2 regions of the Lysinibacillus sp. NPDC097231 genome follow, and region 1 is predicted to be linked to the other one. Evidence: riboswitches for the same ligand, from Rfam matches in the RefSeq annotation. Region 1 holds a riboswitch; the other holds the start of a gene.

Region 1 (5,388 bases):
GTTTTACCTCAGTACAAAAATTTATCAGTAAAAGTGAAAAAACCTGATATCGAGCTTCGCGTAGAAGTACGTCATGATGCAACATATATGATGGCCCAAGTTATTCCGGGTGCAGGTGGAATGCCAGTAGGCTCAAACGGGAAATCATTATTAATGCTTTCCGGTGGTATAGATAGTCCTGTAGCTGGATATTTAATGATGAAGCGTGGAGTGCGCTTAGAGGCGATTCACTTCTTTAGCCCACCATATACAAGTCAAAATTCATTGGAAAAAGTAAAGGTGCTTGCCAATGAATTAACGAAGTTTGGCGCAAGTATTCGTTTACATGTCATTCCTTTTACTGAAATACAAGTTCTTATTAAAGAAAAAGTACCTTCTAATGTATCGATGACAACAACTCGTCGTATGATGCTAAAAGTTGCTGACAAAGTACGTGAAGAAATTGATGCACTAGCTATTGTTACAGGTGAAAGTCTTGGACAAGTAGCAAGTCAAACATTGGAAAGCCTAACAGCTATTAATGCAGTAACGAACACACCAATTTTACGTCCGTTAATCTCATCAGATAAATTAGAAATTATCGATATTGCAGAGAAAATTGGCACATATGAAACGTCTATCCAGCCATTTGAAGATTGCTGTACAATTTTTACCCCTGCAAGCCCAAAAACAAAACCAAAGCTTGAAAAGGTTGAGCATTATGAAAGCTTCTCTGATTTTGATGAGTTAATCGAACGCGCTGTGAAAAATCGGGAAGTCTATATTTTCCCCAAAAAAGAGCAAGAAGCCGATAAATTCGCAGATCTTTTATAGTAGAAAACAGTCGCCTCAAAAGAACATTTTGAGGCGGCTTTTTTATTTGTGCCATTTACTTTAGAGGTACAATTTACCTTTAAAAAATTTCGTATTAAAAATCTAATAACGCACATTCTATATTCACAAGGAGGTGAGAGACATGACTTCAAACAACAACCGCAGTTCAAACAAGCTTGCAGTACCTGGTGTAGAGCAAGCACTTGATCAAATGAAATACGAAATTGCACAAGAATTTGGTGTTCAATTAGGGGCTGATGCTTCAGCTCGTGCTAACGGATCCGTTGGTGGTGAAATCACTAAACGTCTTGTACAAATGGCAGAATCTCAATTAAAAGGTATGCCACACAACAACCAATAATTGCTTAATTAGCAATTAAAATTAAAACCAGTGACCGTAAAAGGCACTGGTTTTAGTTTGCTTTATTTTTTTATTTTTAATCCTTTTTAAAAAATTGATGAAGATTTAAATGTAGAGACTGTATTTGAAATATCCTCACTTTCGCAAATCGCAGAAATAACAGCAACTCCATCTGCGCCAGCTTTAAATACCATATGTGCATTCGAACAATTTATACCCCCGATTGCAACAATTGGAAGCGTTGGATATTGTTTTCGAACTTGCTGTAAAAACGTTGTCCCACTAGGTGGCTTGGCGTCACTCTTAGAAGTAGTTGAAAAAATAGGGCCAATTCCTACATAATCTGCACCATATTGTAAGGCAGTTTGTAATTCTTCTTGTGAATGAACTGAGACACCAAGAAGCATCTTACCAACTTTTTCACGTACAATCGATATAGGTAAATCATCCTGTCCCACATGAACACCATCCGCACTAAGTTTCACAGCAAGCTCCACATCATCATTAACAATGAACGGAACATTGTATTGTCGGCAAAGCTTTTGACATAGGCGTGCAAAATTTTCATATGCTTGTCCAGTTAATGCTTTAGCTCCTTTTTCACGAAATTGAAACATTGTCACCCCAGATTGTAAAGCTTCTTCAAGGACATTTATTGGTTTCTGATTAAAAACATTGCCTGTACCCATAATAAAATATAGCAGTAAATCTTCACGTTTCATGAATGATCACCTCACAGGAATCCTTAAAGCTTTGATAAGCAAAATGATTCGTAGGACCATGGCCATTGCCAAGAGATAGATCATAAGTTATTGCTAATTGGATAAATTTTTTTGCTTCTACAATCGCTTCTTTTATAGGAAGTCCGCTTCCGAGAAAAGCAGTTAAAGCAGCGGAGAACGTACAGCCTGTACCATGCGTATTTTTTGTGGAAATTCGAGTGGACTGCATGGAAAATGATCGACTGTCTTGAAAAAATACATAATCAATTGCATAATCTTTATCCGCTAAATGACCGCCTTTTATAATGACACATTGCACACCCAATTGTAATAAAATCTGAGCCGTTTCCTTAATGTCAGCTAGTGTTTTAATTGATCTTCCAGTAAGTGTTTCAGCCTCAGGAATGTTTGGTGTAACGATTGTTGCTAATGGAAGTAAATCGTTTTTCATTGCATTTATCGCTTCTTGCTGTAACAAGCTTTCACCGCCTTTGGCAATCATTACAGGATCTACAATTAGCGGAATGTCTACTTCAGCCATAATATTTGCAATAGATTGAATGATTTCAGAGGAAAATAGCATACCTGTTTTAACAGCACTAATAGAAAAATCATCGATTAAAGCACGAAGTTGTTTTTCAACAAAGCTAACTTCAACTGGCAAAACGTCCGATACACCAAGTGTGTTTTGGGCAGTCAAAGCTGTTATGACGGAAGTTCCAAATACCTTTAATTCTTGAAAGGTTTTTAAATCAGCCTGTATGCCAGCGCCGCCACCACTATCTGAACCAGCAATTGTTGTGACAATATGCATTATTTTTCACCATCCTTTGAAAATCGGTGTAGTTCGTTCAATACTGCTATTTGAAAATCACCCATATATTGAGTGGATGATGCTGCTAATTGAGCCACTGTTTTATAAAGCGATAACGTATCTACCATTTGACTGAAAGGTTCACTACCTGCAACGTAGGCAGCACAGCAAATGGCACTGAGTAAACAGCCTGTTCCAGTGACTTCTGTCATTAGTGAATTTCCACCTGTAATCCATTGAATCTGCTCACCATCAGTAATCAAATCCTTTTCGCCGGTTACAATAACCATACAATTGTAGAGCTGAGCAATTTGTAGAGCCTCGACTTCGATAGAAATTGAGCCATGTCCACTATCTACACCCTTTTGTTGCCAGTCAACATTAGCAATTGCCGCAAGCTCCCCTAGATTACATCGAATTGCAGCAAATTTTATTTCCTCTAGCAAAAGCTGTACTGTTTGTTTACGATAAGTTGTTGCGCCTGCACCTACAGGATCTAAAATAACGGGAATACCAAGCGCATTTGCTTTTTTTCCTGCAAGTAACATTGATTCTTTTGTTCGCTCATTAAGTGTGCCGATGTTAATCAATAAGCCTGAGGCAAGAGCGACCATTTCCTCAACCTCAAGGCTATCATCAGCCATGACCGGAGAAGCACCTATTGCCAATAAGCCATTTGCTTGGAAATTTGCCACAACATAATTGGTAATACAATGAATAAGTGGATTTTGTTTACGGATAGTTTGAAGTATCATTTCATGTCCTCCTCTATTGGATGGACGTAAGCGTGCAAAAAAGGCTCTTTTCGTGCAGAACGTACACGTAAAAAGAGCCTTTCATCAATGAGTTAGATGTAAATTGCTCCCTACGTCAGTATTAACTAACAGGTTCAAAGGGTCAGGTTTTACCTTCTCAACTCAAAATGAGTCCCCCTGCAATCATGCTTTTAGTTGACCAAAATGTACCATACTTTTCTTTCGTATTCAATAGAAAAATCTTTCAATCAAGATATGACTGATGCCATATAGTGGAGTATGATAGTTGTCACGACTTTTATAAAATAGTGTACCTTCCATTGAAAATGGTGAAATTGGAGTTTTATAATGGGCATAGCAAAAGGGGGCATTTGCCATGAAAAGACAGGATTTAATCGCACCAGAATGGTACAACATATCAGAGGAAATCGAAAAATATGCACAGGATTCTACAAAAAATGCATTAATCGTGTATAACGAAAACGAAGAAATTCAGCACATAACATATGCTAGTTTACTCGAAAAGGCGAATCAGGCAGCTCACGTATTTACATCCCAAGGTTTAACAAAAGGTGATGTAATTTTAGTCATGGTGCCGAGGTCAGTCGAAGCATATATCGTATATATTGCAGCATTAAAGGCAGGTCTAACGATTATACCAAGCTCGGAAATGCTAAGAACGAAGGATATTGAATATCGAATCAAGCATGCAGATGCAAAAGGTGTTGTTGCATTCGAGCCATATATTGAACAATTTGATAACGTGGAAAATTTACAGGGGATACAGCAATTTGTCATTGGTTATGCACATAAACCTTGGCAGTCTTTACTTGAAAAAATGCAAAAACAACCAACAACCTACATAAGCACTACACCAACTAAGAGTACGGACAATGCATTTTTAGCTTATACGAGTGGTACAACAGGCAATCCCAAGGCAGCTGTGCACACACATGGCTGGGGATATGCACACTTACGAACAACGGCACCGAATTGGTTAGGTGTGCAAGAAAATGACATTGTCTGGGCTACAGCTGCTCCAGGCTGGCAAAAATGGATTTGGAGTCCGTTCCTTGCCACGTTAGGAAGTGGGGCAACCGCATTTGTCTATAAAGGTAAATTTGATGCGGCAACATACCTTTCATTGCTTGAAAGATTCAATATTAATATTCTGTGTTGTACACCAACCGAGTATCGATTTATGGCAGTGCTTGAAAATTTACAAGATTTCAATTTAAGTACAATTCGCCAGACTGTGTCAGCGGGTGAACCTTTAAATAGTGAAGTTATAAAGGTGTTTTCAGAAGTCTTTAATTTACAAGTACGAGATGGCTATGGACAAACAGAAAATACATTACTTGTTGGGACAATGGTAGGGATGAAGGCAAGAATTGGCTCAATGGGTAAACCTACTCCAGGTAATACTGTAGAAATAATTGATGATTTTGGAAATCCTGTTTCAGTTGGAGAAGTCGGAGACATTGCTGTACATCGAGAAACACCTGCATTATTTAAAAAATATTTGAATGATCCTGAACGAACAAATTTACAATTTAGAGGCGATTGGTATATAACTGGAGACCGTGCATATAAAGATGATGATGGTTATTTTTGGTTTGAAGGTCGTGGAGATGATGTCATTATTTCCTCTGGCTATACGATAGGTCCATTTGAAGTTGAAGATGCATTAATGAAGCATCCAGCAGTTAAAGAAGCTGCCGTTGTAGCGAGTCCAGATGAGGTTCGTGGAAATATTGTGAAGGCTTTTGTTGTGCTCTGCGACGGTGAAATTGGAAATGTAGCACTTATTAAAAACCTGCAAAATCATGTAAAGGCTTTGACAGCACCTTATAAATATCCTCGTGCCATTGAATTTGTAACAGAGTTACCCAAGACTGCATCTGGTAAAATTCGCCGTGTCGA
Region 2 (5,388 bases), on a different contig from region 1:
CAAAAGAACGTGAGATTGCATTGGCCGAGCAAGCAGAACGCTTAGTATTACTTGAGCAACAATGCATCGATTTACGAAACGAGCAAAATCGGAAAGAACAATCCTATCAGCGAGCGATGATGGAGCAGCAAAATGCGGAAACTCAGCTAATAGTAGCACAAGAGAAATTTAACGTTGAAGAGGCGAAAGAGCCTGAACGTCAGCAAATTCTACAGCAAGAAATACAGCTCCAAGCATTATTACCGAAATTTGAAGCATACGAAAATAATCTTCAGCAAATGCAAATTGCTGAACAATACGTCGTAACAGCAAAACGAGCAGTAGGAGATAATCTTACACTACTAGATAAAGAACAAAGCCAATTACAGCAACTAACAAAAACAATTGAGCAATATGAAAAGCAAATAGAGCCCTATGAGGGTTATTTAGAACAGCTACCGAAGCTAAAAGAGCAGGTATCATTACTAACGCAAGTTGAAAAATACACTAGAGCAGTTGAGACAGTAGAGCGTGATGTATTTACTGCTAACGTCCATAACCAAGAAAGTAAGCAGACTCTTCAAAAGCTAGAGCAGCAATGGATTACTAGCCAGGCAAGTATTTTAGCACAGCAGCTTAAGGATGGGGAGCCTTGTCCAGTTTGTGGTAGTACAACGCATTTTGAAACACATTTAGAGCAATTAGAGATTATTGAACTAGCACAAGTGGAAGCTTTACGAGCAAAAGCGGCTACTGATGAACGTAAGTTTTTGGAGAAAGAAGCATTATTGAATTCTACGAAGCAACTTCTACAAGAGGCACTGGGACAGTTGGAGGCTAATGATATCGATCAAACGAATCAAGCGCAAATCGTAGCTTCCTTACAATATGTAGAGCAACAAATTGTGATTTTAAAAGTAGTGAATCATCAATTAGCTGATGTACGCATGAAACAGAAACATCAACGTGCAAGTATGGAGCAACTGCAAGAAAAACAAATAAAACTAGAGCAATATTTTGCTGACCAAGCGAAGGAATTTACAAAACAACAGGCAATTGTAGAAGAACAACAAAAGCATATTCCAGAAAATGTTAAAACGTTACAAGCATTAAAGCAAGCGACTGCTGATATAGCTTCACAAAAGGCTGCATTACAAGTTGCATGGCATGCCAGCCAACAAAACTTGCAATCTTCTAAAGAAGCAGCGAATAATGCTAGAATGGCCTTGGAAATAGCTAAGCAGGCTTTCGAAGAATTGAAGCTGAAAATGGATGAAAAGCGCGAGCTATTTTCAGAAAGCATGCAGGAAGCAGGCTTTGAAAACTATGAAGAATTTGCTGCTGCAAAGCGTAATGTACTGCAATTAGAGGCTTTACGGAAGGCTTGCAGTGATTATACTTTACAAATACACACATTGCGGATTCAAATTGCTGAAGGGGAGAAGCATCTTCAAGGGAAAGAGAAACAAGATTTAATGTTAATGGAAGAAAAGTTAGAGATGCATCGTATAGCATATGAGGAAGCTTTTAAAGTATTGCAGCAAATGAAAGGATTTGCAAAAGTTTGCGAAGATTTTGTTGTAAGAATTGAAGAAACAGCACAAGAGATTCGTTTACTTGAAAAAGAAGCAGGAAAAGTTAAGGAGCTCTATGCAATGCTAAATGGTCAGAACATGAAAAAGCTGTCCTTTGAGCGATATATTCAAATCAATTATTTAGATAAAATTACAGAGGCGGCTAATGTGCGTTTACACCATTTATCTAATGGACAATTTGAGCTTCGCCGTTCCGATCGATTAGAAAAGCATGCCAAGCAAAGTGGTCTCGGACTTGATGTTTATGACGCCTATACAGATCAATTACGCGATGTGAAAACATTATCGGGTGGAGAAAAGTTCAATGCATCCTTGAGTCTTGCTCTTGGTATGGCAGATGTGATACAAAGCTTTCAGGGGAATATCCACATTGAAACAATGTTTATCGACGAAGGCTTCGGTTCTCTCGATGAAGAAGCATTAAATAAGGCGATCGATACTCTCATTGATTTACAGGACTCTGGACGCATGATTGGTGTCATATCACACGTTTCAGAGTTAAAAGCTACAATGCCCGCAGTGTTGCATGTCGAAAAAACAATGAATGGTCATAGTCAAACATATTTTGAAGTAAAGTAAGGTAAAAAGGCGTACCTCCCTTAATAAAGCGAGGTACGCCTTTTTTATCCTACATAAACAGGTAGTAATTTTTCTGTACCGAAAGCAAAGTGTCAGGTACAAGACTCCCACAAAAAAATGTAAGTGATAAAGCACTACTGATTGAAGTGTACCTTTATTTTTTACGTGGAATTACGTTGGGAGTTGTTCCTTTTTTAGCAGCTATTACTTTCTTTACAATTGGAATAACGATAGGTGCTAACTTTACCGCGGTTTTGACAACGTTAGATACTTTCAAAAAATAACAGCTCCTTTTACTAATAGTTCTCCTGTTTTACTTCTTTCAGCGGGTATCCAAACATCTGTTGAAATAGTAGAACTTAGTCTAAGAACGCTACGTCCTGTGGCAACGACTGAGTGACCAACTTCATGTTGTTGCTGTCGCTACGCTTTCGCACAGACAAAACCATTTTGCTGCTGCTGCGTTAGAACTACGCTCTCGACAAAAAACATCTATTGGCCTAAAGCCTCCCGTGGATGTCACGGAATTAATTGATAACCTTATCGGATAACACGAACGGCCTGAATTATATTCCAAATAACGATTCCTAGAGAAACGAGTAAATAAATGACAAATGATGCTAACCAAACGATCATAAATGTATTGCTACCAGAAGAATATGGGTCGTAAGTGTTAAATGATACGGTTGAGAAGACAAAGACGGCAAAGAAGATAATTCCAAACACGAATGGGATTAAATGAGATATAAGTGCTCGAATAGAGTGTCTCTTTACGTCACTATCTTTTGAAACAAAGTAAACAATTAATGGCACAATAAAGGGTGCAAAAAAAACACTGAGATAACTAAATGCAGATAAAATTTTTTGGTTCTCCATAGTTGTACCTCCTTTTTTAATATTTACGCATGAAAAACAGTAAAGTTTCAAAAATTAAATGTGAAAAGGTTGTAATCATGAAAGTGTTTGCGTACAATGAGGTTGTTCAAATAAAATTAAGATGTAACGACCACAAGGGGAGCTGATGATGTCGGCTGAGACTTGGCACGTAATGCCTCGACTCTTTGAACCTGTAAGTTAACACTTGCGTAGGGATGTGGATAGAAACTGACACTTTTACGATGTGAGGCTCTGTCCTGGCATCGTTTTTTCATTCTTCAGGGAATGAACAATTGATGTCAGAAAGAGACATATCAGCGCTTTTCTATTCCTGCTCTTGTATCCTACATCGGAACAAAGGAGAGAATAATATGGACAAAAAAAGACTTTTAATGCTTGTGGAGATTGCGATATTCGCAGCGATTGGCCTTGTGCTTGATCAGGTTTCCTTTAAAGTATGGGCACAAGGTGGCTCGGTTAGTCTAGTGATGGTACCAATAATTTTAATAGCTTTTCGTTGGGGTCTTCTACCTGGTTTGACAACAGGCTTACTTATCGGTGTAATGCAAACAATGTTTGGTGCCTACATTGTACATTGGTTTCAAGGCTTACTCGATTATGGAGTTGCCTTCACAGTAGTTGGTTTGGCTGCAATTGTACGTCAACCAGTGCTTGAAGCTGCAAAAAATCTAAACAAAACGAAAATGGCGCTGTATATTATTCTAGGAACAGTATTAGCAGGGTTTTTACGTTATGCAGCACATACGATTGCTGGCGCAGTATTTTTCTCAGAGTATGCTGGCGATCAAAATGCTTGGATTTATTCAATTATCTATAATGGAACATATATGCTACCAGCAACAGTCTTAACAGCAATCGTCGGTGTGCTGCTATTTACAGCAGCACCTCAATTAATGCAACGAAAATCATAAATATTTTACCCTTCACATGAGTGGAGGGTTTTTATTATTTAGCTTATCATCATGACATGGAGGGGATTTCCGATCCGATGAGCCGCTCAGTCGCAACGGAAGTCAACTTATATAAATGACATACGTTTTAACAAATGTCATCCCCGACCTTTGATGATGAGCCTGTTTTCAGCACTTTATAATTTAAGCTGGCATACAATATTTAAAGCGTTTAGCGTTATACGCATAGAAAGTTATGTTATATTAAAGAGTAGATATAAGATGAAAGGAACGTTAAAAATGATTGTAAAAACGCAAGAAGAGATTGAAGCCTTTAAAAAAATCGGCCGTATTTGTGCTGAAATCCGTGAAGCAATGAAGGCTGCTACAAAACCTGGTGTGACAACACTTGAGCTCGATGAAATTGCTGGTCGTATGTTTGCTGAAGCAGGAGCAATTTCTGGTCCTAAAGGAGAATATGACTTCCCAGGATACACATGTATTAGTGTTAACGAAGAAGTAGCTCATGGTATTCCAGGAAAACGTGTTATTAAAGAGGGAGACATCGTGAACATTGATGTATCTGGTTCCTTAAATGGCTACTTTGCAGATACGGGCATTTCATTTGTGGTTGGTGAAGGTTATGAAGATAAAGAAAAATTATGTCGTGTAGCTAAAAGTGCCTTTGACCGTGCGATGACAAAAGTGAAAGCTGGATCAAAATTAAACCAAATCGGAAAAGCTGTCGAGCGTGAAGCATATGCCAATGATTTAACAGTAATTATGAACTTAACAGGTCATGGTTTAGGTCGTTCACTACATGATGAGCCAAATCATATTTTAAACTATTATGATGCATGGGATTCTACAATAATGAAAGAAGGCATGGTGCTTGCAGTTGAGCCTTTCATCTCAGCGGAAGCAGAGCATATTGTTGAAGCTGGTGATGGTTGGACATTTGTTACACCAGACAAGTCATTAGTAGCCCAAATCGAGCATTCAGTTATCGTTACAAAAGACAAACCAATTATTTTAACTTCATTAGATGAGCAATAATAACTTAAAAATCCTGCTAACCAATTATTTTTGGTAGGCAGGATTTTTTTTGATAAATAGTATTCCGACAAGTAGTACACCGCATAAAAACAACGCGGCTGTTGTCACCAGTAGCTCATCAAAACCATTATGTAATGCAATCCCGATATAACACCAAATAAATACACTTGGATACATGATATCAAAATGATGGAATCGAATATGTAGCGCAATCGCTACTCCAATTGTCAGTAAAATTACTGCCCAAAGTGGATTACTAAGGCCAAAACCGTTCCATTCATAAGAGGTTAGCGTAAAGCTTGTGTTTGTCATCAACATAAATGTAACCCATGCGAAGTAAATCGAGAAGGGGGTGCGACCAGACAGTGAATTGTTGTTAAGTGGGTACGTAT

Evidence for each region. Region 1 has a riboswitch for thiamine pyrophosphate ahead of thiM (hydroxyethylthiazole kinase). Riboswitches for the same ligand answer to the same signal wherever they lie in the genome.
Region 2: linked by a shared signal. The riboswitch ahead of thiT (energy-coupled thiamine transporter ThiT) and the one ahead of thiM (hydroxyethylthiazole kinase) in region 1 are both predicted to bind thiamine pyrophosphate.

Annotation. Positions count from the first base shown of each region.
Region 1 covers NZ_JBIWDH010000003.1:79,735-85,122, reverse strand. The annotation lists gene thiI (tRNA uracil 4-sulfurtransferase ThiI) at 1-813, shown strand, start outside; gene ACIQXF_RS03705 (alpha/beta-type small acid-soluble spore protein) at 956-1,174, shown strand; gene thiE (thiamine phosphate synthase) at 1,261-1,896, opposite strand; gene thiD (bifunctional hydroxymethylpyrimidine kinase/phosphomethylpyrimidine kinase) at 1,886-2,710, opposite strand; gene thiM (hydroxyethylthiazole kinase) at 2,710-3,465, opposite strand; TPP riboswitch at 3,556-3,654, opposite strand; gene mbcS (acyl-CoA synthetase MbcS) at 3,842-5,388, shown strand, end outside.
Region 2 covers NZ_JBIWDH010000015.1:8,944-14,331, reverse strand. The annotation lists gene ACIQXF_RS10805 (AAA family ATPase) at 1-2,153, shown strand, start outside; gene ACIQXF_RS10800 (hypothetical protein) at 2,308-2,430, opposite strand; gene ACIQXF_RS10795 (magnetosome magnetite crystal formation protein family) at 2,694-3,029, opposite strand; TPP riboswitch at 3,155-3,262, shown strand; gene thiT (energy-coupled thiamine transporter ThiT) at 3,401-3,961, shown strand; gene map (type I methionyl aminopeptidase) at 4,241-4,996, shown strand; gene ACIQXF_RS10780 (hypothetical protein) at 5,021-5,388, opposite strand, start outside.